4 regions of the Chryseobacterium amylolyticum genome follow, and region 1 is predicted to be linked to each of the others. Evidence: riboswitches for the same ligand, from Rfam matches in the RefSeq annotation. Region 1 holds a riboswitch; each other region holds the start of a gene.

Region 1 (8,118 bases):
TTTACACTGTGATGAAAGTTCCGGATTTTGAACTCACTGATCAGAACAGTAAAAAAATCACCAATAAAGACATGCTGGGAAAAGTATATCTTGTTGAGTTTTTCTACAGCAAATGTCCTACCATATGCCCGGTGATGAATACCAATATGAAAGCCATCCAAAACCAGATTAATGACCCAGATTTCGGTATTATCTCTATCAGTATTGATCCGGAAAATGATACCCCTGCAGCATTGAAAGAACATGCTGCAAGAATAGGAGCAAAATCCCCGAACTGGCATTTCCTGACCGGAGACCGTACCTATATTGGTGATCTTGCGGATAAATTTAATATCTACGTTGGCGATAAAGAAGATGAAGGAGAAAGCCTGAACCACAGTGGAATGATCGCTCTGGTAGATCAGGACGGAAATATCCGCTGCAGATATAATAAAGAAAATATGCCGATCCTTTATTATTCAGGATTGAATTACGGAGATCCGGAAGGTAAAACTCCTGTGCTCACAGGAAAATATCATCCCGACAGGGAAATTCTGATTGAGGATATTAAGAAATTATTGAAATAGAGAAGAGGGAAGCTGGATGTTTGAAGCTGGAAGTTATTCCGGACGATGCAGCTCTGGCGATTTTTGAGATGGCTGTAAAGGTAAATAGAAGCTGAAGAAATTATGTTACCGCATTCATTACTTCCAGCCTCCATCTCCCATCTTCAGCTAATAGAAAACATTGTTCAACCATAAACAAAAACGTTATGAAGATTATGAAAATAGCTGCCTTAAGTGCAGTTTTCGCGGCTCAGTTTGTACTGGCTCAGTTTAAGCAGACTCCTCTGCCGTATGCTTATAATGCTCTGGAAGGAAATATTGATGCCCAAACGATGGAAATTCATTATTCAAAACATGGTGCAGCTTATGCAGCCAATTTGAATAAAGCCATTGCAGGCACTCCACAGGAAAAAGAAACGTTGTTTCAGATTCTTTCCAATGTATCAAAACTGCCTGCTGCAGTAAGAAATAATGCCGGAGGACATTACAATCATGAATTGTTCTGGACGGTTCTTACCCCTCAGAAAAACACCCAGCCTTCTGCAAAATTGGCAAAAGCAATCAATGAAACTTTCGGAAGTATGGATGCTTTTAAAGAAAAAATGTCTAAGGCAGGAGCAGACCGTTTCGGTTCCGGTTGGGCGTGGCTTTCTGTAGATAAAAACGGAAAACTATTCGTTTCCTCAACTCCAAATCAGGATAATCCTCTGATGGATGTTGTAGAAGAAAAAGGAACTCCTATCTTCGGAATTGATGTCTGGGAACATGCTTATTATTTAAAATATCAGAATAAAAGAGCAGATTATCTTACCGCAATCTGGAATGTTACCAACTGGAAAGAAATCAGCAGAAGATATGACGAAGCGATAAGTAAGAAATAAACTCATGAAATTGTTTTACAGCATACTTTTTACTTTTTATATGGTGCTAAGGCCTTTAGTGCCTGTGGTAGAGTATGCTGTAAATTATGATTATATCGTTAAGGTTCTCTGTATTAATAAAAACAGACCCGAGATTCACTGTAATGGAAAATGTTACCTGAGTAAAGAATTGGCCAAAGCTAATGATTCAGAATCTTCCCCTTTTCAGAAACTCAAAAACTCAGGACAGAAAATTCTTGATATTTATATCCTTCCTGAAACTACAGCGATTAATGCTACGGAAAGACGACCGTTTTTCAATTTCAACTTCACTTACGAAACAGCCTATTCTTTTCTGTTTCTGACCCATATTTTCAAACCACCGGTTTTTTAAGTTAAAACTATCACTATTCAACCACAAAAGCCACAAAAGCTTATTTAAATTAAAAATCTTTGATTTTTAAAAGCTTAAGTGTTCTTATCATACATACGGCTTATCACTTAAAAAATTTAAGTGTAAAAACTTCTGTGTCTTTTACGGTAAAAAGAATGTTTTTCACATTCAAAATAACACATTCAAAATTGCATTCAACTTAAAAAATCAACAATGAAAATTTCTCAATTTTTATCACTATTCTGTATTGCCTTTATTTTATTCTCTTTTACAGCGTGCGAAAACAGCAGAGATGATGATAACCCACAGGATACTGCGCCAGGAAAACTTCAGATCAAGTTTGAAAACGGATTTAATAACGTAGGAGACATTGTCCTGAATCAGACCGTTCAGACTTCTTCCAACGGTCAGAAACATAATTTTTCTGCTCTGAAATACGTCATCAGTAATATCGCATTGATAGATGAAAATGGAAATGAATTTAAATACAATGAAAACAATCCTGATAAAGGTGCATTTATTGTCGATCAGGCAGATGCCGTAGCCGGAATTATCTACCTTAATCTGGATGGCATTCCGAAAAACAATTATAAAAAAATAAGATTCGGTTTAGGGATCAGTCAGAAAGCCTATTTATTAGGACAGGACGGACAGGCTGAATTCTGGACGAAGGCCAAGCAGAAAGGAATGTCCTGGTCATGGGCAGCAGGATATGTTTTTGTAAAACTGGAAGGGAAATATGGAACAGATGCTGCATCAAAAGAATTCATGAATCATACCGGAAATATGGGGAATACCACAGCCAATAATACTCCGGATCTTTACCGTGAAATCACATTAAACTTTCCAACAACAGCCAGAGTAACAGGACAAATTCGTCCTTCAGTTCATATTCTTGCGGATCTGAACCAGTTTCTGAGCGGAGACAAACCCCTTACTCTTACCACAGCCAATGACATGCTGATGGGTTCCAACCAGCATTTGGTAGACGTTACCAATAATCTTACAAAAATGTTCAAAGTAGACCACGTTCACAATGATTAATTTTTTTATCAAAACAATACTGGTGCTGCTTGTATTCGTATTAAGCTTTATTTCATGTTCTGATGAGGTGATACAACCGCTGGAAAAGGACGAAGCCTACAATCTGCAGTTTCCGTCTTATTTCCCGGAAATGACTTTCGATCAATCAGCCAATCCGGTGACAAAAAACGGAGTGGAGCTGGGACGAAAATTATTCTATGAAGGCAGGCTGTCCAGGAATAATACCATTTCATGCGGTTTCTGCCATATCCAGGAAAATGCTTTTACTCATCACGGCCATACCGTAAGCCATGGCGTGGATGACAGAATAGGAATCCGGAATGCGCCAGCCATTCAGAATATGGCTTTTTTGAAAAGATATATGTGGGACGGTGTGATTCATAATCTGAATGAACAGCCCATCAGCCCGATTACAGATGTGAATGAAATGGACAGCTCTATACCGGAAGCGATTTCGAAAATAAAAGATGATCAGAAATATAAAAAACTGTTCCGAGAAGCTTATGGAGATGAAACCATTACCGGCGAAAGAATTTTAAAAGCATTATCACAGTTTATGGCTTCTTTAATCTCTGCGGATTCAAAATATGACAGATTCAGACAGGGAAAAGAGCAGCTTACTTCGGCAGAATCTCAGGGAATGGTATTGTTCAGACAGAAATGCGCTTCATGCCATAGCGGAGAACTGTTTACTGATGAAAGTTTTCGAAATACAGGAATGTATTACAATACAGAATTCAAAGATGCCGGACGTTACAGGGTTACCCTTAATCAGACAGACTGGATGAAATTCCGTGTCCCCAGCTTAAGGAATGTGGAATATACTGCTCCTTATATGCATGACGGAAGATTTTACACCTTAGAGGCAGTACTCAATTTCTATTCAGATCAGGTGGAAGATAATCCCAATCTTGATCCCCAGCTGAAACAGAACGGGCATGTTGGAATTGCCATGAACAGCCAGGAAAAACAATCCATCATTGCGTTCCTGAAAACATTATCAGATAAAAGTTTTATCTCCAATCCAAAATTTGCAGAATAAATTACAGAAGACATGAAGAAGATTATAATGATACTAAGTTTGATCCTGTTGAATCAGTATCAGGCGAAGGCCATAAGAGACAGCGCTTATATTGCTCCGGAAACTTTTAGCAGATTCGATTTTGATGATGATTGTGATGCGTGCGGTTGTGCAGCAGGAAACGGTTCTTCCGGTTTTGAATCTTTGCTGAATCCACAGTTTATCGGAATCAAATACTTTGCACAACATTACAAAGCCAAAGAAAATTTATTTGTAAAAGACCTTACGCAGGATCAGTATTTCAATACTTTACAGCTTTGGGGGAAAGTTCCACTGACTAAAAAACTAAGTGTTTATGCAAGTCTGCCCTTCCATTTCCATGAAAAACGGACCATGCAGGGAGATATCAAAATCAATGGAGTAGGGGATATGAATCTGATGGGAATTTACCAGCTGATGAATTCTAAAGATAATTTCCATCACCTGAGCGGAGGTTTAGGCGTGAAAATTCCTCTGGGAAAATTTGATGAAAAAGGAGCATCCGGTGTCAATCCAAGTTTTCAGCTGGGAACCGGAAGCTGGGATTATCAGGCTGCTTTGAATTATAAATTTCAAAAGAATAAGGTCGCAGTATTGGTCAATACAGACTATACGATCAAAACAGAGAACAAGAAAAATTACCGTTTCGGAAACCAATGGAACTATGCCGCAACAGGTTTTTATCAGGTTGCAGGAAACGAAAAGTCGATCTTTTCTGTAAAAACCGGAGTGCAGGGTGAAGTGTATGCACAGAATAAACAGTTTGATGAAGCCTTGCCCAATACAGCAGGAAGTGCTTTGTACGGAAAATTAGGCTTTGAAGCTTCCTATAAAAAGCTGAGCCTGGGAAGTGAAGTCATGCTTCCGATGTATACTCATCTGGCGGGAGGAGATATTGAAGCCAAATCAAGATTCAGTATTTTCCTGAATATTGGAATTTAAAAAGAAAACCCTCGTTGAAATCATGTTAAAGCTCCTTCGGGAGCTTTAATTGTTTATAAATCATGATTTTAGTTGGGTATTAGGAATAATTATTTATCTTTGCCGGAATTTGGTGAGCCGTAAAAAGCTCTTAAAAGGGAATCCGGTGAAAATCCGGAACAGACCCGCTGCTGTAAGCTCCGCACCAAAGTTTTTGAAGAAAAATATCCACTGTTTTCAGGAATGGGAAGGATTTCAAAAATGGAGTAAGTCAGAAGACCTGCCAGAAAATAATCGTTTGACGCTTTCGTGGAATAAAGCTTAGGACATCAATGATTCTGTGCAGTGACCGCTGTGCTTTATCCTTGTATTCTTATATCCATTAGCGTCATCATTATCCCTAAATGAGCTAATGGTGGCAAAACTAACTACTTCTGCAATTTATAAAGCTGTTTTCACTATACTGGTGTTAACATCCCATCTTGTGCTTTCCCAAACCAGAAAAAAAGACAGTCTTCAGGAAGAAACCATTAAAGGAATCAACCTTTATAAAAAGAATTTCAAAGAAATCCTTCCTGCACAAACTTTACAGGGCGAACAGCTGGAAAGACTGAACAGTCATTCTGTAGCAGATGCGCTGCGGTATTTTTCGGGTGTCCAGATTAAAGATTATGGTGGATTGGGTGGTTTGAAAACCATTAATATCCGAAGCATGGGAAGCCAGCATGTAGGGGTTTTTTATGACGGGATTCAGTTGGGAAATGCCCAGAACGGACTGGTTGATCTCGGAAGATACTCTTTGGATGATCTTGAAGAGATATCATTGTACAACGGTCAGAAAAGTGAGATTTTTCAGCCGGCAAAAGATTTCGGTTCTTCAGGGTCTATTTATTTACAGCCTAAAACGCCTGTTTTTAAAGGAACAAGAAAAACGAATCTTACAATAAGAGCAAAAAGTGCTTCCATAGACCTTTTCAATCCGTCATTCCGTTTGGAGCAGAAGATTTCAGAAAGGGTTTCTGCCAGCTTCAGTGGAGAATTTATGCAGAGTGACGGAATTTACAGATTTCGGTATGCCAAGAAATATCCTGACGGGCAGCAGGCTTATGATACCATTGCCAGGAGACAGGACTCAGATATCAAGGCAAAACGTTTTGAAACTTCTTTAAATGGAATTTTAAATAACGGAAGCTGGAATATCAGAGGGTATGGGTATATTTCAGACCGCGGAATGCCGGCACCTATAGTCAACGGACGTTTTGGAGGAAGAGGAGCGAGACTTTCTGATGAAAATTATTTTGTACAGGCCAAGCTGAGAAAAAAGCTGTTCCCGAAATTTGAAACACAGCTGAAAGCAAAATTCGCATACGATTATACCCATTTTATGGATACGGTTCGCTCACAGTCTGTCATTCATACCGATAACACTTATATTCAACGGGAGTTTTATATTTCCTCATCCAATATCTATTCAATCACACCCAACTGGGATGTCAGTCTGAGCGGGGATTTTCAGTACAATAATCTGGATGCCAATCTGGATAATTTTTCATATCCTACGCGCTATACCACATTGGTAGCGTTGGCAACAACCTATCAGTGGAACAGGTTCAAAATTCTGGGAAGCCTTTTAGGAACTTTTACATTTGAAGAAGTAAGGAAAAACAAAAGACCGGGAGATGCCAGGGAGTGGACGCCAGCCGTATTTATGAGCTATCAGCCGGAGATCATCCCGGAACTGACACTCAGAGCATTCTATAAACGGATTTTCCGGCTTCCAACCTTCAATGATCTCTATTATACCAATATCGGAAACACTTACCTGAAGCCGGAATTTACCAACCAGTATGATCTTGGATTTACCTATCAGAAGAATTATAGCAACCGTCTCGTTAAAACCTTTTATGCTAAAGTTGATGGTTACTACAATAAAGTACAGGATAAAATTGTAGCCGCTCCCAACGGAAGCATGTTCCGCTGGCTGATGATGAACCTTGGAATGGTTGAAATCATTGGTGCTGATGTGAATGTACAGACAGAACTTCAGCTGGGAAAAGTAACTCTTAGACCTTTGCTTTCCTATACTTATCAGAGTGCAAAAGATGTGAGTGATCCTGAAGATACTTTCTACAAAAATCAGATTCCTTACACACCATGGCATAGCGGATCTTTCAGTCTGATGGCAGATTATAAAGACTGGAGCTTCAATTACAGCGCAATGTACGTGGGAGAAAGATATGATGTGAACCAGGATAATATTCAGTACAATTATGTGCAGCCATGGTATACTCATGATCTCTCTGTTCAGAAAAAATTCAGCTGGGCGAATCATCAATTTAAAGTAAGCCTTGAGATGAATAATATTTTCAATCAATACTATGATGTGGTTATCAATTATCCGATGCCCGGAAGAAATTTTAAACTTATTCTAAACTTTAGCCTATGAGAAAACTAAACTTTTATTTTTTATTTCTTGTCTTAGCTTTTCTTACGTCATGCCGTACAGATGATATTATTGTCCGTCAGGAAGTGGTAGAAGGGCTTCCTTCAGAAAATACTGCAATAAAAGGCTTTTACATGCTGAATGAAGGGAATATGGGCAGTAACAAATGTACCCTGGATTTTTTTGATTATACCAAAGGAACTTATTTCAGAAATATTTACGCGGAAATCAATCCCAATGTGGTAAAAGAACTCGGTGATGTAGGAAATGATATCAAAGTGTATGGAAGCAAACTTTATATTGTTGTCAATGTTTCCAACAAAATAGAAGTGCTGGATGCCAGAACAGCTAAACGCATTACGTCTATTCCTTTGCAAAACTGCAGATATCTTGCCTTCAAAGACGGGAAAGTTTATGCCAGCAGCTATGCGGGTCCTGTAGCTATTAACCCGAAAGCTCCAAAAGGAAAAGTAGTGGAAATCGATACAACATCGCTCTCTATCCAGCGTGAAGTAGTGGTAGGCTATCAGCCGGAGGAACTGGAAATTGTAGGAAATGCCTTATTTGTAGCCAATTCCGGAGGATACAAAGCTCCTGATTATGATAATACGGTTTCCGTAATCGATCTGAATACTTTTACAGAAATTAAAAAAATAGAAGTTGCTATTAACCTTCATCACATTAAAAAGGACAATTACGGTGATCTGTATGTAAGCTCCAGAGGAGATTATTATAATGTCCCTTCCAATCTTTATGCAATAGATGCAGCAACAGGAACTGTCAAGAAAAACTTTCATCTCTCAGTCAGTGAAATGACGATCGTGAATGATAAACTCTATTTCTATGGCAAT
Region 2 (8,118 bases), on a different contig from region 1:
TATTTACCACTTCTACAGGAACAGTCATCTGAATAGGGAAGTTATATCCGTTCCCTTCTTTTTTGATGATCAGATAAGGCGTTTTGATATCCGGTTTTCTTGTAACATCTACAGAGATATAATCTTCTTCATAAACGGATCTTTTATCTGAATAAATATTATTGTTGTAAGCTTTGAAGTTTTGAGGGATATTAACCTGTTTTACGTCTACATACACTGTATCTGAAGTAGTATTGATGGCAACATTTTCCACATCTTCCTTGCTTCCTCTGTAGATCATGTCCTTCTTAGCCATGCTTATTCCGAAGTAAGTTCCCAGTCCGATCAGAAGAAGAAATAAACCTCCTACAACCCATCCGATATTTCTCAGTTTTGTTTTTGGAGAGAAGATCTTGATGCTTAATAAGCTGAAAAGGATTGCCGGAATTAAGCTTCCGATAACCATCATGGCTGCCAGTACTTTATCCAGCCCCTGATCATCCATATAGAATCTGATTTCATTGGCACCAGGGAAGTCTGTATCCATCCCGAAAAGACCGAATAATACAAATACTCCTATAATGCTTCCTACAGCCATCAGTACGAAGAATCCTCCTACGATGTACTTAAATACATTCCAGATTCCGCTTCCTGCATTGTTGATATAAGGTTTGTTTTCAGTGTAGATTTCTCCGACCCTCTGAGTAGATTCATTGGCAAATTGTACCAGCTTATTAGACTCATTCTTAAGATTGTCGAAGTTCATAGGCTTTCCCTGCATTTTCAGGAAATCTGCTGCTGTTTCAGCTTTTGGAAGTACGATCCAAAGGATTACATATAAAAGTCCTATTAATGAAGAGGAAATGGCTGCTGTGAAAATTCCTAAGATAAAGATCCCAAGCCAGATTGCTCTCATTGTAGTGATGTCCATTCCCACATATTGAGCTAAACCTGCGCAAACTCCTGCTACTTTTTGTTTTTCCGGATCACGGAAAAGCTGTTTTTTATCTGTATAATAAGTTCCTGAATTATTTTTTCTGGCAGATGTTTTTTCGGAAAAATAAGCCTCTTCCTGCTCTTCGATTTTTTCAGGGCTTCCGATCTGTGCAATTACCTTTTCTACATCGGTGTCATTGATCACTTCACGTTTTCCTAAAGAATCTTTGAAAATTTCCACCATTCTTATTTCTATGTCATGCATTACCTCATCCGCTTCTGAAGCCTCCAGTGAGCTTCTCAGTGCATTCAGGTAATCGCTGAGCTTTATATATGCGTGTTCTTCTATGGTAAAAGAAAAACCTGCGAGTCCTATTGAGAGTGTCTTGTTCATAGCTTTGTTTTTTAATTTTGTTGGGTAATTTGATTTACTGAGGCTGTCAGCTCATTCCATGTATTGAGAAGTTCATCCAGGAAAAGTTTTCCTTTTTCTGTGATCTGATAATATTTTCTGGGCGGGCCTCCAGTAGATTCTTCCCATCTGTAAGAGAGAAACTCTCCGTTTTTAAGTCTTGTAAGAAGAGGGTAGAGGGTCCCTTCCACTACATCCAGTTTTCCTTTTTTCAGTTCGTCAATCAGATCGGAAACATACATTTCACGGTGATTGATGAGACTTAGAATACAGAATTCCAGAATTCCTTTTCGCATTTGCGCTTTGGTATTTTCAGTATTCATCTTTGATAAGTTTTGTTAATTAGTTATATTTTTAGAAAAATGCTCCTAGCTAGCTGAGCCTATTCTAATTTTACATTACAAAGATATGTAAATAAAATGGTATTATGCAATACAAAGTAGTGAAATCTTTAAAATAAATAATTTAATTAATTGATAATCAGCTATATAATTTTTGTGTTGATTTTTTGTTAGAATAAATTTTGGCAAAAAAAGACCAAAAAAACTTTAAATTTTAAGAATTATCTATATAGGCCACTTCCATCTTTTATTTTTACTATTGATCATCTATCACTTATCATTATAAAGAGCCTGGGATTTTGAGATCGGCATAATGATTCGTATTTTTGTTAGGAAAAGACACTTAATCCATTTACAATTACCATGAATATTTTGAACAGCTATAAACACTTGCCGGTATTTCTTTTATTGGGCCCTTTATGCTTTGGGCAATATCAGTTTGAAATAAAAAATGTATCCAAGAAATATAACGCAATCATCCATGTGGAAAATTGTAATGATGGCCAATGTGGAGGAAAAGGAACGGTAGAATTGTTTGACAATAATAACAGCAAGGTACAGAGTTTTGTTTCTGATAACCTTGTTTTAAATCCGGAACATGGACAAAAATTGATTCCGGGGAAACTGATTCCTCTGGCAAATGACCAGCGTTCAGTCATTATAGATGATTTTAATTTTGACGGAACCGAAGATGTGGCGATAAGAAACGGGAATATGGGAAATTACAGCTCGGCTTCTTATGATGTGTATGTATTCAACAGCACAAGAATGGCATTTGTGAAAAGTGAAGAACTTACAGACCTGGGCTCGAGTGGTTTTGATTTTTTTGAAACAGACGCCAAACGCAAACGTCTTATTTCCTACGGTAAGTCCGGTTGCTGCAGGCTTTTTACAACAGAATATGCTGTCATTCCGAACAAAGGGCTGGACAGGGTGCTTGAAAAAGAGGAAGATATGACCAATGAGGATCAGGTAAGGGTAATAACGAAAGAAAAGATCAATAATAAATGGATTACCAAAACCAAGGTATATCCGGCAGATCAGTATAACAAAAATAAAAAGTAAGATGAAAATTCAGAAAGAAATCGATTTTATCCTGGCAGTGGATGCTCTGAAAAATGTGCAGCGAAGAAATTACAATGCTGACGATTCCCGGAGAGAGAATACAGCAGAGCATTCATGGCAGATCATTATCCTGGCTCAGATCCTTTATCCTTATGCCAAAAACCGTGCAGATATTGATTTACTAAGAGTAATAAGGATGCTTTCCATTCATGACCTGGTTGAAATAGAAGCCGGAGATACTTTTATTTTTGATGAAAAAGCAATGGTAGGAAAGTTTGAAAGAGAAAAGGCATCTGCCCAGAAGATCTTTGGGATTCTGGATGAACCTTTACGTACAGAGTTCTTTAATCTATGGCTTGAGTTTGAGGAAGAAAAGACTCCGGATGCTATTTTCGCCTGCGGGATTGACAGAATCATGCCGTTTATCTTAAATTCCCATACTGCGGGAAAAAGCTGGACTGAAGCAGGAGTCACAGAAAGACAAATCAGAAATATGCTTGAAAATGCGATCAGCAGGGCATCAGATGAAATGGGCGAGGCCTTTGAACTTTTACTGAACAGAAGTTTGGAAACGGAAAAGGTTTTGAAATAATTTCAATGAAAAAATTTCGGGCGGCCAGAGGCCGCCCGAAATTTTTAGTATTTATAGTATCTGAATTGGTTTCTTGAATTCATCAATCGCTACAAAAGTAAAATCACCTACAATAGCTTTTTCTCTTTCGTAGGAATACATCTGCTCCGTGTAAATTTCAACATTTACTTTCATACTGGTTTTTCCTACGTATGAAACCTTCCCGATCAGTTCCACAATAGTTCCGGCAGGAATAGGTTTTTTGAAATCGATTTTGTCACTGCTTACCGTTACCACTCTTTTTCTGGCAAAACGGGTTGCTGTGATAAAAGCTACTTCGTCCATCAGCTGCATAGCCGTACCACCGAAAAGGGTATCGTAATGATTGGTTGTGTTAGGGAAAACCGCTTTAAAGATTCTGGTTTCGGATGCTTCAATTCTTTCTTCTGTAGTCATATATCATTATTAATTAAAGCGAAATGAGAGATATCAAAACAACAGAACAATGACAGGAACTTTGGAAATTCCTGAAACAATTCATCAGATCAATACAACTTCAGATCGCGAAAGTTACATGTTAAGAAAAAGGCAGGTCTCCTGACTTGTAACATCATTTATCTCCTTCCCATGCCTCGCACAGTGGATCTTTGATAAAGACTTCAGTTACTTACAGTTGCGCGACAGTCCGTGATTTTCACACGGTTCCCTTTTAATCTGCAGTGATGCAGAACCAATTTCTGTGATGAATAAGTATTAAAACTTTTCGGATGCAAAAATAATGAATTTATTCCGGATTATGGAAAATAATCTGGCTGATTACCCTTCCTTTCTTGATGGTCCACAGCGTTGTATATCTGCTTTCTCCTGAACCGTTGATCATATAAAGAAAAATATTATCGTTATCAAGGGAAGTTACTCCGACGTTCTCAAAATCCATGGTAGGCTGGAACATGTTTTTGATGGCTTCCCTTACAAAAACAGAACCTCTTCCGGGTTGTTGTACCCTGATTGATTTGATTTCAGTCATCCCTTCGGGAAGATCATTTCCGATTCCCCAGGGTTTTACTTTGTCAATGGTAAGGAGCTTTCCTTCCGCATCTTTTTCCTTTTTACGGTATCCTGCATTGGAAGGATAGATATCAATCACCACTTTGCTTCTTTGGGCAGTAGGGATTTTAGGATCGGAATTGTCGGTGAAAATAAGTGATCTTCCGTTTTTAGATTTGGAAGGGGTATAGGCGGGAAGCTGATCAATATAAGCAATACGCTCTTTATTCACCATTCCTTCTTTATCAAGAGTTTCATAACGCACAAACGGCTTGTCATCATCCTGTTTCTCGGGATATTTGATCCAGATCCATTCTGTTTCTCCCGGAGCAGGCTTTACATAAACAAATACATCACCTTTGCGCATACGGATCTTATCTACAATTTTTCTGTAATTGTCTTTATGAACCCGCACATTGGCATATCCCTCTTCAGCTTTTACCACTCCGAAAGGAACTTTATTCTGCCCCTTTACAAAGGCTAAAGAAAAAATACTGAAAGCAGATAAATAGAATGCTTTGTTTATGAAAGTCATCATGAAAATTTTTTGATCCTTCAAATATATAAATTAAATGCTTTTCGGAAGATAATTATACCGCTGCAGTTCATTTAAATCTTGTAATTGTTTCAGATGGCCGTCTGAAAGCAGATACATAAGTTCAGAAATATCCAGAACATCTTTAAAATTATGGTCAGAAATAATAAATCCTTTATGGGCTGACTCCAGAAGTATATTTTTCTTTAGTTCTTCAGTAACCTTAGGAGAAAGACTATGAAATGGCTCGTCCAGTAAAATAAAATCCGCTTCAGAATAAATAATCATCAGGGTTTCAATGATTCTCTGCTCACCCTTGGAAAGGTTTTTAGGTTTTTCATGAAGAAAAGGTTGTACAAACTCTGAATTAAAAAGTAATTCAGTATTCTTTTGGTTACAAAAAAGGGGAATCAGGTTTTTGATTTTTATATATTGGGGTAGAAACAGCTCCTGTGGCAAATAGGAGATCCGGTTTTTTCTGTCGGAAATGTTTTTCAGAATAGTGTTGTCATATTTTATAAACTGAGTATCGCCATATTCAGTGCCGAAAATAATGTTCATCAATGTTGATTTTCCGCTTCCATTTCTGCCTAATAACCCTATAACCTGCCCTGTTTCGCATCCTATATAAATATCCTGCAGAATTTTCCTTTCATGGAAAGATTTTGTTACACTATCAATATGAAGCTTACTCATAAGAACAGTGTTATAGTTTTTACAAGAAATCCTGATAATATCGTTCCTGTCCAAAGAAAAGTTCTTGAAAATCCTGAATTAGCGTAAAAATAATATTCGCTTTTAAACCTTACTTCGTACATAAAGTAATGAAGAACCGGTAAAATTAAAAGAAAACTTAATCCAAATGTTTCAGTTCTGTAGGGGAGCAGAAAAGAAATAAGTAACGAAAACAGCAAGGTAGGAATGAGGGTTTTTTTATAAAAAATCCAAAGAATAGTAAAGTTTCTGACCATGTTCAATACTTTAAGAATAGGTATCCGATATTTAATATATGGAGGTTGGTTGTTTAAACTTTTATAATCGTTATTTAAACCACAAAAGGCACAAAAGTTTTAAACACTTCAGTTTTTTCAGAACCAGACCTTATGCATAATAAGTACACCTAAGTTTTGTGAAAATCTTTGATTTTCATCTTATGTGAACTTTTCTGCGATATCATTTTAAACTTACTTCAGTGAACTCAAGCATTTAGAATGAACCCTTTTGTGACTTTTGCGGTTTTGTAAAGTTTAAACAACTTTATGAATTCAAATATATTAAAAACCTTTATACAAGAGAAAAATTAAAAGATTCATTAAGAAATAAATAAAAAGAGAGAGCACTGAAAAGTGCTCTCTGTATTTGCATACATTAATCCTCAGACTAATTAAATTCTCTCAAGCTCATCCGCGTCAATCGTGGTTTTGAAAGTGCCGTAATTGACGATCACTTTATTACGTGAGATTTTCTCAATGGTACCCACACTGGTGCTTCCTGTAATACGAACACGCTGCCCGACTTTCATCCACACAGCACGGTCGGTTTTACGTTTTTCCTCCAGTTTTTCATTGGTTTCAGCAATTTTTTCAATCACTTCCTCTTTTTTCAGCTGTTGGGTAATTTTTCTCTTAACAACCTGAAGACGTTTGGATTCATCCTTATCGGTACCTAATTTTCTGAATTTTTCCTGTTCAAGGAGCTTTACAAAATCTTTTACAACATCCTTTCTGGATTTTCCTTTGGTATAGCTGTCGATGAATGCCTCAATCTTATTTCCGAACTGAAGTTTACGGTGTTCCTCTTCATACAGCTTCTGGAAATTGAAAAGTTTCTGCTGAAGCTGGTCATTCAGTTTCTGAAGGTTATCACGTTTATCTTCTACAGATTCTTTTCTTTCTGCAAGGTCGGATTTCAGTTTCTCAACCTCAAATTTTTCCTGCTGCAGTTTTACAATCGTTTTATCGAGATTAACAATATCATGTTCTACCTTTTTCTTGGCAGAATGGATGATAAACCTTGGAATTTTATTCTTTTCTGCAACTTCAAAGGTAAATGAACTTCCTGCCTGCCCTACTTCCAGCTTATACATTGGTTCCAAAGTTTCTTCATTGAAGAGCATTGCTGCGTTTTGAGCGTTAGGGAGCTGTTCTATCACCAGTTTGATATTGGTGTAATGGGTGGTGATGATAGCAAAACTCTTTTTGTCATAGAAAAACTCCATGAAACTTTCTGCCAGCGCACCTCCCAGCTCAGGATCAGAACCTGTACCGAATTCATCAATCAGCAAAAGCGTATTGGCATCAGCCTCACGGATGATTCCTGACATTTTTTTCAATCTCGATGAATAGGTCGATAAGTGATTTTCAATGGACTGGTTATCTCCAATATCAGTCATGATTTTCTCAAAGAAAAACATTTCAGACTTTGGATGAACCGGAACCAGGATGCCACTCTGAATCATCAATTGTAATAATCCTACCGTTTTCAGGGTAATCGATTTTCCACCGGCATTCGGACCGGAGATACAGATGATCCTGTTGTGCTCCGTTAAAGTCAGTGTCTGTGGATGAATCGTTTTATTCTCTATTTTGTTTCTTAACCATAAAAGAGGATGATAGGCATCTCTTAATCTCAGCGTTTTATGATGGTTGATTTTTGGAAGAACTCCATTGATCAGTTCACCAAATTTCGCTTTAGCTCTCGTAAGGTCAAGGTCAAAAATATATACCTGATATCTCCATAACTGAGGTTGAAATTCTGCCAGTTCTGCGGTAAGTTTACGGAGAACTTTATCGATCTCTTTTTTCTCTTCCTCTTCACTTTCACGAAGCTTGAAGTAGTGCTTTACAACACTGTCCGGCTGAATGTAAGTAATGGAACCGGTTTTGGAAATTCCTAATGTTCTTCCCGGAACCCTTTTTTTGAATCCTGATTTTACAGCCAAGACCCTCTGGTCATCAATAATGGTTTCCCGTATATCGTCCAGAAAGTCACTCTGACCATATGTGGTAAGCGCGCGGTTGAAGTTTTCCTGGATAGCTTTTTTAGCAAGCTGTATTTCAGTTCTTATCCCTTTCAAAGCTGGGGAAGCTTCATTTTTTACCTCACCAAAACGGTTAAAAACCTTATCTACTTTCTCAATGATCTCTTTTCTGAATTCCAGTACAGAAGCTTCTTCCAATAAAGTAGGAAACGTTTCCGGCATGGTAGGGAAGAACTTCTGCAGTTTTCCGAT
Region 3 (8,118 bases), on a different contig from region 1:
GCTTTTATGATTATAATCCCAGTGAAAACAGCATCTTTATAGGATATACCTTTTATTCGGTGGATTGCTGGGGTAAGGGAATAAATCCGGTTGTGAAAGCCGCTATGTTAAACTATATTTTTCAGTATGTTGAAAAGGTGTATTTTCAGATTGGAGCTGATAATGTCCGTTCACAAATAGCAATCGGCAGGATTGGAGCAGAGAAAGTAGGTGAAGAGGAAGTAAGCTATTTTGGAGAAAGCTCTTCATTGAATTATATCTATGAAATATCAAAGGAGAAATGGGAAGTTTATTGTAGTTCTGCAAAAAAATAAAATAATTAAAGGGAAATATTATTAAAGTTTTGTAGGACTGAATAATGTAATTTTAATACCTTTAACCTTCAAATCATTAGAATTTTAAATTATTCCATGAAGACGAAATCATTCAGGTTTATTGTAACAATCTTTTTTCTGGCATTAAGTGTAACCGCATTTTCACAGAAAACAGCAGCTTTAAATTCCTTATTAGACAGGAATTCAGAATTTATTTTCCCGCAGACAACCGATAAAATCTCAAAAGCATTGAATGTAAAGCCGGTTTTTTATGAAGATGCCAATGAAGAAAAATATGTGAAATGGCCAATGAAGACAGGGCTTGAAATGTATACCAGTCTGGGAAAGGATAATACAGTTAATGAAATGTTTTTTGTTACTTCAGACGACAGGCCAATAGTAGTAGAAGGGCTTCCTTTCGGTCTTATCATGAACAAAAGTACATTGCAGGATTGTAAAACAAAGTTCAGTAAATACGGTGCGAAGGTACAGAAAATGGGTGCAGGAAGTGAATTCCCCGGAGGGTCAAAACTTGTTTTTAAAAAAGGCAAACATTATGCAACACTGCAGTTCGACAGTAAAAGCCTGTTAAAATCATTAAGTTTAACAACAGGAGTTATAAATCCGGCAGTGAATTAATCAGCCGCAAAAAATACTACACAATCCGTCAAATAATGACGGATTTTTTATTTGTAACGTGAACTTTAAAAAATTATATCATCAATCCATGGTTGTTTTTTACCTCAGCCATCACAAAAGTACTGTGGGTACTTCCTATAGAATCTACGGAGCCCAGTTTATTGAATACGAAATCCTGGTAATGCTTCATATCCCTTACCTGTACTTTCAGAAGAAAATCAAAATCCCCTGAAATATTGTAGCATTCGGCAACTTCTTCTATTTCCAGAATCTCTTTTACAAAATCATAACCGACAGATCTGTCATGAATTTTCAGCTTGATCTGACAGAAAACGGTAAATCCGCGGTTGAGCTTTTCAGCATCGAGAACTGCAGCATATCTTTTAACGAAGCCTTCCTGTTCAAGCCTTTTTATTCTTTCAAAAACCGGAGAAGCAGAGAGGTTTACCTCTTTTGCAAGTTCTTTTACGGTCAGTTTGGCATTTTTCTGGAGCAGCCTGAGCAGCTGTAAATCCTTATCATCGAGTTGTTCCACAGAATATTATTCTTTAAAATTATAAAAACGGTCAAAGATACAGGATAATATGCTTTCAATTGTTATTCATACAGTTTTATTTGCTTAATTATTGCATTTTGACTGAATTTTTATTCTGTATTGTTAATTTTACCCAAAATTAAAAACTTTTACAGAAAGCAGCTGCTGAAAGTAAAAGTACAGTTCTTTAGAGATACTTCATCAAACAGAAAAGGTTTTACTTAACGTAGATTAATAGGGAATCGTGTGCAAATCACGAGCTGTCGCGCAACTGTAAGTAACACGCCAAAGGTTTCTGTCCTTGCATATCCACTGCCAAAGCGGGAAGGATGACAGAAACTGTTACAAGTCAGGAGACCTGCCTTTACTGGATTGACAGTGCTTTCGCGGTCTGAAGCTTTGGGTCATACAGATGATATATCAGATAAGTACGTTTTCTCCTGTGAAAACTGTAGGGTCTGCTATGCCATTTTCCCCGGAATTTCTATTCGTTAAGCATTAAGAAGCATTTAAAAAGACTTCACATCAAGTTTTAATATAAAAGTTTAAAAAATGCAAACTCACATTCTGGGCTATCCGCGTATTGGTAGCAAAAGAGAACTCAAAAAAGCCTGCGAGCAGTATTGGTCAGGTAAAATCCTTCCGGAAGAACTTCTGAATACAGGCAGAAATATCTGTAACCAAAACTGGAATATTCAGAAAGAAGCAGGAATAGATCTTATTCCGTGTAATGATTTTTCATACTATGATCAGGTTCTGGATATGAGCCTTGTGGTGGGGGCAATACCGTCCCGCTACCATGAAGTGGTTCTTAAAAAGAATAACTCTGAGCTGGATCTTTATTTTGCCATGGCAAGAGGATATCAGAAAGAAGGACTGGATATCACAGCAATGGAAATGACCAAATGGTTCGATACCAATTACCATTATATTGTTCCCGAATTTTATAAAAACCAGCAGTTTAAACTGAGCTCAGATAAAATTTTCAATGAATTTGCAGGAGCAAAGCAGGCTGGGATCAATGCCAAACCGGTTATTATCGGGCTGGTTTCTTATCTGTTATTGGGAAAAGAAAAAGAAGAAGGATTTGATAAGCTGGATCTGGCCGGAAACCTTCTTCATGTATACTCGGAAATTTTAACCAAACTTCAGGATCAGGGCGCAGAATGGATTCAGTTTGATGAACCTTTTTTGGCATTGGATTTAAATGAGAAGGCAAAAGAAACATATCATTTTGTATATGCTGAAATAAGGAAACGTTTCCCAAAACTGAAATTTATTATTGCCACTTATTTTGAAGGATTAAAAGATAATGCATCACTGGCTGCTTCACTTCCTGTGAATGTGCTGCACGTAGATCTTGTAAGAAATCCTGAACAGCTGGATGATATACTGTACATTATTCCTGAAAGTGTAAGCCTGTCATTAGGGGTGGTTGACGGAAGAAATATCTGGAAAAATGATTATCAAAAGTCATTGTCTCTGATAAAAAAAGCAGTGAATCAATTAGGCTCTGAAAGAGTTTTGATCGCACCATCTTGCTCATTGCTGCATTCCCCTTGTGATCTTGATTTTGAAACCAATCTTAATCCTGAAATTAAAAACTGGCTGGCTTTTGCCAAACAGAAAGTAACGGAAGTAGTAACGCTTAAAGAGCTGGTATCGGAAACAGAAATTGATCAGATTCTTGAAGCTTTTGAAGAAAATAAAAAAGCAGTTGAAAGCAGAAGAACTTCTTCTCTTATTCATAATGATCAGGTAAAGCAGAGAGCTAATGCTGTAACAGAAAAGGATACGCAAAGAATTAATATCTTCAGAATCCGTAAAGAACAACAGCAAAAAGCATTACAGCTTCCTTTATTCCCGACAACAACTATCGGGTCGTTTCCGCAGACTGCAGAAGTAAGAAGCTGGAGAGCAAAATTCAAAAAAGGAGAACTGACAGCAGAACAGTATGACAGGCTGCTGAAAGAAGAAACGCAAAGAACAATCCGCTGGCAGGAAGACATCGGAATTGATGTACTGGTTCACGGAGAATTTGAGCGCAATGACATGGTAGAGTATTTCGGAGAACGGCTGGAAGGATTTGTATTCACTAAAAACGGCTGGGTACAGAGTTACGGAAGCCGTTGCGTAAAGCCTCCTGTAATCTTCGGTGATGTTTCCCGCCCAACTCCGATGACGGTTTACTGGTCTCAGTATGCACAATCCCAGACTGAGAAATGGGTGAAAGGAATGCTTACAGGTCCTGTTACGATTTTACAATGGTCTTTTGTACGTGATGATCAGCCACGTTCGGAAACATGCAGGCAGATTGCATTGGCGATCCGTGATGAAGTGGTGGATCTGGAAAAAGCAGGGATCAGAATTATTCAGATTGATGAACCTGCGATAAGAGAAGGCCTTCCGTTAAGAAAAACCGAGTGGCAGAATTACCTGAAATGGGCAGTGGAAGCCTTCAGAATTTCAGCAAGCGGAGTAGAGGATGCTACCCAGATCCATACACATATGTGCTATTCGGAGTTCAATGACATTATTGAAAATATTGCTGATATGGATGCAGACGTAATTACGATAGAATGTTCCCGTTCCCAGATGGAGCTTCTGAATGCTTTTGCAGACTTTAAATATCCGAATGAAATCGGCCCCGGGGTATACGATATCCATTCACCAAGGGTTCCGTCAAAAGAAGAAATGATTGAGCTGCTGAGAAAAGCCCAGAATGTAATTCCTGCCGGCCAGCTTTGGGTAAATCCTGACTGCGGGCTTAAAACAAGACATTGGGAAGAAACCGAAAAAGCTCTGATAGCAATGGTAGCTGCTGCTAAAGAAGCTTCTGTGGAATATGCACTTTAAAAAACTTTACAATAATTAGATTCAATTATTCAGATCGTGTCGTGATTTTCATGACACGATCTGATATTTTAAAGAGTTAAAACATGGATAACTGCAATAGCCTGCTCACTTTTTATTCTATTTTGCCTGTAATGAGCTTGGAGGATAACCAAACTGTTTTTTAAAGGCAAAAGAGAAATGGGATAGATTTTCAAACCCCAGATCCAGATAAACATCAGAAACCGATCTTCCTTTTTGGGTTAGCAGAAAATGGGCTTCCTTTAATCTCCGGTGCTGTAACCATTGTCTCGGTGGAATACCGAATATTTTCTGAAAATCTCTTTTAAAGGCAGATAAACTTCTTCCCGTTAAATAGGCAAAATGCTCTACATTGACATTGAAGTGAAAATTTTTATTCATAAAAGATTCGATATCAATTTTATGAGGTTCTGAGAAATCAAATAAAATATCCTTAAGACCGGGGTCGTAGTTCAGCATCAGAAGTAACGCTTCTTTTTGTTTGAGACGCAGAAGTTCTTGAGATGAAGGTAATTCCTCGTAGGCAAGCAATGAATACATAAAAGAAGTTAATGCCTTCTGATTGGGTTTTATATAGGCGGGTACATTTTCTTTCTTCTCTGCCTGATATCCGTACTCACGGCTGAAATCCCGTAAGATAGCTTCATCAAAATAAATGGTTACAGTTTTGATTTCGCCATCTTTAGGAGGATATTTTGCAAACTTCACCAAACGGTTTTTTCTTGCAGAATAAAGCTCACCTTCTTTGAATATCGTTTTGGTGATCCCGTCATTCAGCTCCATTTCCCCGGAAAGAACAAGTCCCAGGCTGTGAATCCGCGCAAACTGTTCTCCTTCCCTGAATTCTGTAAAATGACAGGAGTAATTGATGGGAAAAGGAATATTATTTTCACTCATGGCTCGAATGTTATTTCTTGATCTGTTGTTTTTTCAAACTTACAAAACTTTTTAGCATCATCACAGCAAAATGCTCTTAGAACATTGTACTGTGATGAATATAATTTTTTATACAATAACAGCCTTTGGCTCCAGATAAGCTTCCAGCCCGAATACACCATATTCACGTCCTATCCCGCTTTGTTTAAAGCCGCCGAAAGGAGCATAAGGATCATGTGAAAAACCGTTGATACATATTCTACCGGCATCAATCCGTGCGGCTACACGTTCAGCATGCTCCTGATCAGAAGAGCTGATATAAGCTGCCAGACCATAATGAGTGTCATTGGCAATCGCAATGGCTTCCTCTTCATCAGCATAAGGAATAATGGATAATACAGGTCCGAAGATTTCTTCCTGGGCAATACGCATATCATTACGTACGTTGGTAAAGATGGTTGCCTTTACAAAGTTACCGTCTTCAAGACCTTGCGGCTTACCTTCACCACCTGCCAGCAGAGTTGCGCCTTCTTCCTGCCCCAGCCGGATATAACTTTGTACGCGTTCAAATTGTCTGACACTTACCATAGGGCCTACAAGAGTGTCCTCTTCGTCAGGATTTCCCACCTTTACCTGTTCTGCAGCTTTTTTAGCGAGTTTATTTACCTCATCCAGCCGGTTTTGGGGAACAAGCAGCCGGGTAGGGGCAATACATGCCTGCCCGTTGTTCATATAAGCTCCGAAAACAGCCATAGGAATAGCCTTATCAAGATCAGCGTCTTCAAGAATGATATTGGGAGACTTCCCGCCAAGTTCTAAGGTTACCCTTTTCATCGTATCTACAGCCCCTTTGGCAATCGCTTTTCCGGTCAATGTAGATCCGGTGAAGGATATTTTAGCGATATCAGGATGCTGAGTAATTTCTGCTCCTACTACGTTTCCTAATCCGTTAACTATATTGAATACTCCTTCAGGCAAGCCCGCTTCATGAAAACATTCAGTAAGCAGCTGGGTCTGGGCAGCACTCATTTCACTGGGTTTGATAACGGCGGTACATCCGGCAGCAATAGCGGTTGCGAGTTTGTTGCAGATAAAGCTGTTGCTGGCATTCCATGGTGTGATGATTCCTACTACACCCAGAGATTCAAAACGTACTTTAGAATATCCGGCTGTTCTTTCGAAACTATAAGATTCTAAGGTCTTGATCGTAGTTGTAAAGGCAGAAATTGCATTCTGAACGCTCATTCTGCAAAACTGTAATGTTCCTCCGTATTCATTGACCATGACGGAAACTAGTTCATCTTCCCGTTTGCTTACCGCTTCATGCAGCTTTTTAAGAAAACCAATGCGTTCTTCTTTTGTTGTTTTTGAAAATGTCTTAAAAGCTTTTTTCGCTGCTGCGATGGCCATTCGGGTGTCTTCCTCATTTCCCAAAATTACTTCGCCTGTTTTTTGATTGGTAACTGGACTTATAAGATCAAAAGTTTCTGTTCCGCTCGGCGTAACAAATTCGCCGTTGATGTAAATTTTATTAATCTGATTCATTTTGATGATTTTAATACCACAAAGTTCGTCAGAAACGGAAAAGACAGGTTTGTTGTATGGTTCAATTTTTGTTTGTTGTATGGTTCAATTTTTCCCGCAAATGGGGTGCAAATTTACTTACCTGGAATTAAATGTAAAAACTCACTGTTCTTCAATAAAATTAACTACTTTTATCATAACCAAGTAAACAACTTGTTTTGAGAACAACTCTTAAACTTATTATCGCTTAGTATCAGTCTCAATAACCACAGGCTGATCGTTCTTTCGTTTGGGTAATTCTACCTGAACAGGTTTTCATTTTATCATATTATTTATTGCAGTGCCTGTAAAAGCAACTGTGTCTGTATTTTGTCTGTAACAATGACGAAACTTACAGCAAACTAATCTTAAAAGAGTCTTGAGTAAAATCAGATGCATATCAACTTTACTGCAGAGTGTGAATAATATGGAAAAAATCCTACAAAGAATATTAAGCACAACTATAAGTAATGAGTACTATACATATATGGGAGGTAAAAGCGAAAAATACTCCCTTACTAAAAAAGAAATGCAATCATTGTAACAGCTACAGATTTCAATGCAGCGATAAATTCAGACTGAATGCTCAAAAAAAGAATATTGATATATGGTTAATTTACCGGTGTATACAATGCAATAATACCTACAATATAACTGTATTTTCAAGAATCAGGACAGAAGCTATCAGTAAAGATTTGTTTGATAAATTGTCAGAAAATAATTTGGAAACAGTTTGGACATATGCATTTTCACTGGAAACAATAAGGAAAAATAATGTGGAAGCAGATCCGGAAAGTGTAGAATATGAAATTATCCGTGAAGATCTTTCCGTTGAAGACCTGACAAATATGAAAAATGAAATGATTTCGTTTCAAATACAATATCCTTTCGATTTTAATGTAAGAGTTTCAACAGTTATAAGAAAATGTTTTGGCCTTTCATCTTCCCAATTGAATCAACTGATGAATATCAATGCGGTTTATTGTAATGAAAAACTCCTGCAGAAGAAGTATAAAATTAAAAATGGTGATGTTGTTAAAATCAACAGACAAGAACTCATCAACCTTCTTCTCATCGGGAAAGAGGATTGTTCTCAATAATCACAGATGCTAAATAATTATAGAAAAGTCTCTTGAATATTGGTCAGGAGGCTTTTTATTTTGAACACAAAAGATCAATCTGTTTCTGTAAAGTCTGCTTTTCCGGTTTTGATTTTGTCAGACGGATGGCTTCCTGATAATGATGAATAGCTTTATTGGTATCGAGTTCCGTATATAAATAACCCAGCAGTCCATGATAATATTCGCTGGTGATGAG
Region 4 (8,118 bases), on a different contig from region 1:
AGTTCCGTTAGCCCCAATACCTCCTGTTTTTACAGTAACAATCTTATTTCCTGTAGCTGCTGAGTATACAACCATTTCGCTTTCTTGTGTAAACTCCTTTACATCTGAAGCAAAAATTCTTCCGTCAATAACATTAAATCCATATAACGTAAAGTAAGGACCTCCATCTGCAGCTGTTAATAATGGGCTGGAAGGAACTGTCGGAGCAGTTAAACTTGTTGTGTACACTTTATTGCCTGAACTGAAGTATAATTTGTCATTATCAATCTGAAGGTTGGTAGCACTTGGAATTCCTGTCAGTGTAATTACCGGTGTAAGAGTTCCTGTACCTGAAATTTTATAGATGTAAGAATCTGTAGCCGTGGAAGCAATTGTGTAAACGTTGGATTTGTAAGAAACAGTGTTTCCAATCTGACCATTCGGAACGGTAATTTCAGTTTTGCTGTCGTTGGAAGTATTGATATAAGTAATCTTGTTTCCATACCCTGATGAAGCATTTTGTACGAAAATATTTCCTCCCGCTTCTACCGTTTTATCAGAAACTTCAGTCATGTTAATTTTGCTTACAAATGAATAATCCGAAGCTTTATACTTTGTTATACTTTGAGTATGTGCACTGAAATTGGTATTAGCAACATAGATAAAGTCATTAGCGAAAGCAATTCCTCTCGGATTATCAAGCTGTTGTGCGATTACTCCCAATTTCTTAAATGTGTAACGGTCTACTACAACAATTTTGTTTGAGTTATTCAAAACAAGATAAGCTTTATTTCCGTTAAGACCAATGGTCTGAAGAACATCACCCAGGATATCTTTATTGTTGTTATAACCATATACATCATCCTGCTTAAGGCTTAAATCTCTCGTCACGAAAGTTACTTTAGCTCCCTGGCTGTTATAATTACCTTCATTAGAGATAAAATATCCGTTCTGATAAGTGATCGGAGAAACTTCAAATTCCTCAGAATCACTTGTACATGAAGACATATTAAACAATAGTACCACTGCAAATAATACAGTTAAAAGTTTAGTTATTTTCATAATTTATTCAATTTTAATTATTAAAAATTTATTGCTGCATACACGCTATAGTTTCTTTTCGGTAAAGGATTGAAAGAAACGGTTTTATAGTATGTATTGGTTAGATTATTCACTTTAAACCCTAAGGTATACTTTTTTGCCAGGGTTGCAGAAACACCCATATTTAAAAGAAAATAAGGATCTATAGCTTCTGACCTTTTTTCATCACTTGTGGTGTAGGTAACCCCGTTCAGTAATGCCTGGGTAAAAAATTTAAAGAAACCATATTCATAATCCAGATTAACCGTTCCTCTGTGTATAGGAACGTAAGGTCTCTGCATGTTTGTTTCTTTATCAATAGATTTTGCATAATAATATCCTGCATTTGCATGGATTTTATGACTTCCAAGCTGTTTACTGAAAGAAAGCTGAGATTCCAGCCCGTAAGATTCTGCTTTATTGACATTAAAAGCCTGCCAGTACCCTTTAGCAGTTGGCAGCCATACAATAAGATCTGTAATATTCATATAATAAGGAGAAAGGCTAAGCCTGAAATCTCCTACTTTGAACTCATTAGTCATATCCACCTGAGTTGAGGTTTCCGGTCTCAGGTCTTTATTTCCGCCCGGTTCATAGTAAATATCATTAAATGACGGATATCTGAAATTTTTGGAGACATTAATGCCCACATCATACCATTTTGCAGCGCTCCATTTTCCGGAGAATGAATACATTAACGGTGATTTCACATCTTCCACAAAATCTTTTTTAAATCCACCTTCAAAACGCAGGTCTTTCGTTGCAAAATATCGCAATAGCCCTGAAACGGAACCTATATTTCTGCTGACACTGGATATTCCGTTCTGATATCCTTCTCCTTTATTGACCTGAAACTCTCCGATCAGATTAAAATTCCATTTTGAATTCAGGAAATAATTGAAATCATTTTTAAAAATATAATTTTTCCCGGTTCCACTGCTGGATTTAGGTTGGGTCAACGAACCGAAATACTGGAAATTCTCCTCTGTATAGGCAGCCTTAAAAGAGTTGCTGAACTTTGTTTTGTTCCAGTCCCAGGAAAGAAGGCTCCTTACGCTTTGCGTTTTATATTTAGTTTTTGTCCCTGTTTCCTCATACACCGGATAATGCTGTGAGGAATCAAAAAACTGGCTCTGCCATGAAATTTTATGATCGTTCGTAATTCTATAGGATGCCCCTACATTGAACGTTGTATTGTAATAATTCCCGTTTCTGTTGACATAGTTAAGGTCACTTACCTTATAATCATTTTCACTTACGGAGTAATTTCCTGAAGCTTTAAAGCTGAACTTATCATTGCTGTAAGAACCTTTTACAAAATTATTATAAGTATTAAAGGAAGCCACTTCAGAAAATAAAGAACCATGGAAACCTTTATTAAAATCGAGGGTATTATTCAGGTGAATGCTTCCCCCAATGGCTCCGCTTCCATAGACAACACTTCCGCCGCCGGCTTTTATTCCGATCTGATCATATCCGAACAATGCGATATTATTGATATCTCCCTGTCCGAGAAAATTGGAATTGATATTAATTCCGTTCCATACAAATGCAGTCTGCTGGGCGGTAGTCCCCCTGAAAGAAGGTGAAGAAACAGCGCCACGGCCATTTTCCTTAATAAATACCTGTGATTGAAATCTCAGAAGTTCCGAAAGGTTGCTGGAGTTCTTCTCAGCATCCTCTGCTGAAATTATTTTTACGGGATGAAAAAGTTTCACCCTGTTCATCTGGTTGTCGAAAACATAAATAGTGTCAATGGTTTTCTCTTGGCCAAAAAGAAAACAACCATACGATGAAAAAAGCAGTATTAAAGATCTTTTTATATCCATACCTTTTTACTTTTCCTCCGAAAGCAATATGTTTTTTGTTATAATCCTGGCAGGTCTCCTGACTTTCGCATTCTGCCCCTTCCCGTTGCTAAACAGTGGTTTTTTGCAGAAACTTGTGTTGCGATTTACAGTTGCGGGGACAGTCCGGGAGTTACACCCGATTCCCTTTTCATTCCAAAATACTGGAAACCAAAATTTTTGCAAAGATAGTTTTTTATGTGTATTCAACAAAAAACCGTGCTTCGCCTTAAAAATGTTATCTTTTGGGTATGTAAACAAAAAAGAACAGCCGCTTTCAATATTGAAAACAGCCATTCATCCCACTACTTTACTATTTATATATGTTATTTTTTGATAAATTTATAAGTCTGTTGCTTTTCTCCCTTCACAGAATATTCCAGAATGTAAGCTCCTTTTGACAAGGATGAAACATCAATTTGTCCTTCTACAGTATTGAATGATTTCACTCTTTGTCCAACCAAATTATAAATCTCTGCCTTGTCTATTTTTCCTGTCCCTTTAAAATATAGAATATCAGTAACCGGGTTAGGATAAATACCCATGCTGTTTTTTTCTTTTACCACATCATTCACAGATAAATATTCAGATGCATCCAGATAAAAAGCAACCATTTGATTGGAAGCATTCACACCCATTCCGGCAATTTTCTTTCCATCCTGAGAAATAGCCAGAGGAAGTCCCATCGTTACTCCATTGGTGGCAATTCCTAAGGATACCGCATAATCATTCAGATTAACTCTTCCGGTGGCAGAGGTCCATATAAAACCCTCGCCAGACATTGGAGGCGCTCCGAATGCTCTGTAATATCCAATAACTTTAGTTCCATCCCCTGAAATTCCTGTTGCTCCTCCCTTGAAACTGAATGATGCATTAGGATGCGTAATATAAGTAAGTCCGCTTACTGCATTCCAAACATAGGGATTAGGATTGGCTGAACCGATGATTGTACTTCCGTCTGCGGAAATACCTCCCGCTTCTCCAACATTATTTCCATTGTTATCTGTAATAAAGCTTTCTACTCCATCCTGCCATTTCGCACCACTCCTGGTACCGTTTGATTCGTCCTGCCATCCGACAATTACCGTTCCTGAAGCATTGATTGCGTTTGCCCTGGAGCTTCGTCCCTGAACAATACTTCCCAGATCTACCATTCCGTTTACTTCATCCCATTTCACAGCATGTGCGTTAGCTGCCGTAAGGAATCCCAGCCCCACAATTGTATTACCATTAGCTGTCATCCCCCAGGTAGAACTTACACTGCCATCCCAGCCGGCAGGAACCAGCCCTCCCCTGTTTACCCATGTGCCCGTAGCTACATCATAAGTCGAGATTTCATTGAAACCTGTTGCAGCATTTGTAACGGAAGATGAGATCTTGGTCCCGTCATTCGAAACTATGGTTCTGCCCGCGGCAGGATATCCGTTTGATATTGAACCTATCTGTACAAGTCCTCCCGATGCATTCCATTTATATATAGCTCCTGCACTTGTATGCAAGCTTACTACTCCATTATCTGAAACAGCTCCTACATTATAATTCCCCAGGCCTATTACAGTAAGCTGAGCTTTCACAATACCCAATTTCAGAAAAAGGCAAGCTGTTAATATTTTCATTGACATTTTGTAAAAATTTTTCATATTTTATTATATTTAGATTTTTTAATTGGTGAAAACAATATTAATATAATATTTACCACACCCAAAGAAATTGACTTTCATAATTCGTGAATTTCAAAAGAATATAATTTTTAAAATATTAATAATCAAACATATAAGAAAACAATATTTTGAATATGGATTTTACCCGAATTATTCAAAAAAACACAAACAACCCAGTATTCATTCAAAAATTATTTGATCATAGCAAAGAAATTCTCCTTGTTATTTTCATTGGCTTTTCCATTATCACCAATGCACAATCCGGTCCTGACTTTACTATCCTGGCAGATAAGGCATTTCTGAAACTCTATCAGAATTCTGACGAATGTATCAGCTATACTCAGGGAATTCTTGTCAGTGATCAGAATACAGAACACAAAATGATCCTTCAGAATATTATTTCCCAGGCTTTTGCTATGAAAGGTGATTATGTACAATCTGTAAATATTTTTGCTCAAAAAGAAGATCCTGACCTGCACAATAATCTTTCTTATTTTATGCAGATCTTCGGTGATTATAACCTTGCTGATCAGTATCAGAATCTGGGTTTATACAATCAGTCTAAGAGAATTATCAGTTATCTCCTGTCTGATCAGAAACTTCTTAAAAGTAACGATGTGGCTCTAAGAGTTACTACCGCAAAACTATATCAGCTTCAGGCTTTGAACTCAGGGATCAACCGGGATTATTCCACAGCGCTGCAAAATCTGGACAAAAGCAATCAATACCTCAGCGGTCAGAATGAAGAAAATAAAATATTAAAACTGGAAAACAGGATTTTCCGTTCTTCCTATCTGCTGAAACAAAATAAACTTATCGAATATCAACCTCTTATAAAAAGTATTATTGATGATCTTGAGCATCAGAAAAACCAGCCATTTCTCTTAGGTCTTGCCTATGAAAACCTATCTCAATATTATTTTCTGAAGCAGGATTACAGAGCGTCTGTTGAAAAGCTGGAAGCCGGACTTTCACTGATTGAAAATCTGCCTTTCAATAATTTAAAAATTAAAATCTATGAGTCATTATCCCGCAGCTATTATGCACTTCATGATGATACAAAGTACCACCGGTACAATAAACTCTGCAATGATCTAAAGACAAAAACAGATGCCAGTTCCAGGGAAGGAATACGGTATCTTGTAAAACTTGTGGAAACCAGTCAGAATAAAAATATTGAATTTCAAAAGCTGATGTTTGTTAAATCCTTCTGGTCGTTAGCACTCATTTTGTCTTTGATAATCTTGGGACTATTCGCTTATTTTTTAAGTATTAAAAGTAAAGGTAAAGACTTAAAAAAACAATTTGATTTCTTTGAAAAACAGATCAGTCGCAAGTCCCAATCTGCCATTCCAGAGAAGGCTACTTCAACAGCAAAAGATTCCGGTTCTACCAAAATATCAAGGGAAAAAGAAGATGAGATTCTTCGCAAACTTGAAGAATTCGAAAAATCCGGTCATTATCTGAATAAAAACATGTCGTTATCCATGCTTTCCTCTCAAATGGAGGTTAACACGAAATACCTTTCAGAAGTTATTAATAACAAGGAGAAAAATTTTAACGGCTATATCAACAAACTAAGAATCAATCATATTGTACAATTATTAAAGAATGATTCTACTTTTCTCAATTATAAAGTGAGCTATCTTGCAGAGTATTCAGGGTTTTCATCACACAGTGCCTTTACTACGGTCTTTAAGTCTGTCACCGGAATGTCTCCCAATACATATATTCAGGAAATCAGTAAAAGTAAAACTGTATGAAACTCTTTTTTAAAATAATAACCTCAATCCTTCTGTCTTTTTGTATCGTTATAAAAGCTCAGAAAATACCGGACCGTGAATTAATAAGAAAAGCCCGGCTTGAAATTTATGACAACCCCGATTATACCATTAAAACCGGAGAACAATTATTAAGGAAAAATCCGGATATCAGTACATCCATTGATATTTACATGCTGCTTTCCACAGCGAATATTGCCAAAAGAAACTTCGAGGAATCTTTAAAGTATATTTTAAAAGCTAAGGAACTCTCGCAGAAAACCAATGATTTCAAAAGCAAGGCAAGCGTTCTTATTTCTGTTGCCATTCAATATCAGCAGATGGAACTATTCAATAAGAGTTTAGAAACTTTGAATGAAGCCGATCAGTATCTGGCCAGAATACCGGAAACTCCTTTCAAATATATTGAAAACGCAAGAAGTTATGCTATAAAGGGAATGATTTACAAGAGTCAGTCTAATTCAGAAATTGCCCTGGAAAAGTTTCTTATTTCGATACAGAATTTTGAAAAAGTATCTTCCGGGAAAACCACCTACGCTAATATGAGTGTGGTATACTATAACATTGGATACTGCTATCTTAATCTCAATCAAATTGATAAGGCACAGGAAGCTTTTGTTCAGTCTTTGGACTATGCCCGGAAAAATCATGCTAAAAGTCTGGAAGCATTTGCCTTGAAAGGAATTGCTGAAATCTACAGGCAAAAACATGAAAATCAATCAGCAATCAATCTTTTGCTAAAAGCAGAAAACCTGTGTAAAAATACAGGAGATATTATTTTGAACGAAGGCATCTACAAAGAATTAGCTGATAATTATCTTGCTCTGGGAGAACAGAATTTCTATCAGCAGTATAACAAAAAATACCTGGAAATGCGTTTCAGGAGAAAGCAGAACGAACTGAGATCCATTAATCAGATTATTGATAATCATAATAGGGAAACCTATTTAGAAAGCGAAAAGCTGAAATCTTATCATAATTCCATAATAACAGCTTCTGTTGCTTTGGGAGGTATTATAATGGCTGTACTCCTGTATTTTATTGTAAAGGTCAGAAGACAAAATAAAGAATTTCAGAAAGAAATTCAGCAAATGATAAGAGCATCATAACCAAAATAAAAAGCCGTTCCAACACTGGAACGGCTTTTATTTTATATAATTTTCAACTTTATTTACCCATAACTTCAGTAATCGGGTTCCCTACATTTCCGCTTGGGAACTGAATTTTCAGTAATGAAGATACCGTAGGGGCAATATCTGTCATGTGATATTCCTTATTGCTTTCTCCTTGCTTCACTCCCCACCCCATAAAGATCAATGGGATATGTGAGTCGTAAGAATTCCATACACTGTGTGTAGTTCCTGTTTTTGAATATGGAGGAAGCATAGAATCATGGGAGATCAGCTGGATGTCTCCGCTTCTCTGTCTGTTGATTCCGTTGATAATTCTCTGTTTGATCGGCTCCGGAATACTGGATTCCTGAACTTTATCTACGGAAACAGCATATAAAACTGTAGGATCCTTCTCAATTTCTTTCACTGCAAAGTTTCTTACATCATCCAGTTCAAGCTTGCTGTCAGCCAATACTTTTCTGTCAAAATAAATCTGGTAGTTATCAATAGCGCTGATCAGTTTATCAGCCCCGAATTTTTCTTTCAGCTTCTGGTTCAGGTTCTTTTCTGCATCTTCTCCGAAGAATCCTGTCGGGATTTTATGTTCTTTAAGGAATCCTACAGAATGCGCTCCTCCGTGGTCAGCAGAAAGGAAAAC

What was found. Region 1 has a riboswitch for cobalamin ahead of ACR1PO_RS11260 (TonB-dependent receptor). Riboswitches for the same ligand answer to the same signal wherever they lie in the genome.
Region 2: it holds a riboswitch for cobalamin, as region 1 does, so the genes downstream of both, ACR1PO_RS04640 (acyl-CoA thioesterase) here and ACR1PO_RS11260 (TonB-dependent receptor) in region 1, are expected to answer to the same signal.
Region 3: it holds a riboswitch for cobalamin, as region 1 does, so the genes downstream of both, metE (5-methyltetrahydropteroyltriglutamate--homocysteine S-methyltransferase) here and ACR1PO_RS11260 (TonB-dependent receptor) in region 1, are expected to answer to the same signal.
Region 4: it holds a riboswitch for cobalamin, as region 1 does, so the genes downstream of both, ACR1PO_RS22135 (TonB-dependent receptor plug domain-containing protein) here and ACR1PO_RS11260 (TonB-dependent receptor) in region 1, are expected to answer to the same signal.

What each region holds. Positions count from the first base shown of each region.
Region 1 covers NZ_JBPCHX010000003.1:566,248-574,365, forward strand. The annotation lists gene ACR1PO_RS11230 (SCO family protein) at 1-566, shown strand, start outside; gene ACR1PO_RS11235 (superoxide dismutase) at 752-1,426, shown strand; gene ACR1PO_RS11240 (hypothetical protein) at 1,431-1,799, shown strand; gene ACR1PO_RS11245 (MbnP family protein) at 2,013-2,843, shown strand; gene ACR1PO_RS11250 (cytochrome-c peroxidase) at 2,836-3,885, shown strand; gene ACR1PO_RS11255 (transporter) at 3,898-4,845, shown strand; cobalamin riboswitch at 4,939-5,126, shown strand; gene ACR1PO_RS11260 (TonB-dependent receptor) at 5,237-7,270, shown strand; gene ACR1PO_RS11265 (YncE family protein) at 7,267-8,118, shown strand, end outside.
Region 2 covers NZ_JBPCHX010000001.1:1,061,929-1,070,046, reverse strand. The annotation lists gene ACR1PO_RS04660 (PspC domain-containing protein) at 1-1,309, opposite strand, end outside; gene ACR1PO_RS04655 (PadR family transcriptional regulator) at 1,321-1,650, opposite strand; gene ACR1PO_RS04650 (XAC2610-related protein) at 2,032-2,733, shown strand; gene ACR1PO_RS04645 (HD domain-containing protein) at 2,735-3,325, shown strand; gene ACR1PO_RS04640 (acyl-CoA thioesterase) at 3,377-3,760, opposite strand; cobalamin riboswitch at 3,875-4,054, opposite strand; gene ACR1PO_RS04635 (hypothetical protein) at 4,089-4,889, opposite strand; gene ACR1PO_RS04630 (ATP-binding cassette domain-containing protein) at 4,920-5,582, opposite strand; gene ACR1PO_RS04625 (endonuclease MutS2) at 6,271-8,118, opposite strand, start outside.
Region 3 covers NZ_JBPCHX010000007.1:211,815-219,932, forward strand. The annotation lists gene ACR1PO_RS19510 (GNAT family N-acetyltransferase) at 1-314, shown strand, start outside; gene ACR1PO_RS19515 (hypothetical protein) at 411-953, shown strand; gene ACR1PO_RS19520 (Lrp/AsnC family transcriptional regulator) at 1,027-1,488, opposite strand; cobalamin riboswitch at 1,684-1,868, shown strand; gene metE (5-methyltetrahydropteroyltriglutamate--homocysteine S-methyltransferase) at 2,041-4,344, shown strand; gene ACR1PO_RS19530 (helix-turn-helix domain-containing protein) at 4,462-5,259, opposite strand; gene ACR1PO_RS19535 (aldehyde dehydrogenase family protein) at 5,368-6,783, opposite strand; gene ACR1PO_RS19540 (DUF1062 domain-containing protein) at 7,272-7,901, shown strand; gene ACR1PO_RS19545 (RNA polymerase sigma factor) at 7,957-8,118, opposite strand, start outside.
Region 4 covers NZ_JBPCHX010000011.1:29,250-37,367, forward strand. The annotation lists gene ACR1PO_RS22130 (YncE family protein) at 1-1,041, opposite strand, end outside; gene ACR1PO_RS22135 (TonB-dependent receptor plug domain-containing protein) at 1,062-2,888, opposite strand; cobalamin riboswitch at 2,920-3,097, opposite strand; gene ACR1PO_RS22140 (T9SS type A sorting domain-containing protein) at 3,233-4,522, opposite strand; gene ACR1PO_RS22145 (AraC family transcriptional regulator) at 4,702-6,330, shown strand; gene ACR1PO_RS22150 (tetratricopeptide repeat protein) at 6,327-7,457, shown strand; gene pafA (alkaline phosphatase PafA) at 7,516-8,118, opposite strand, start outside.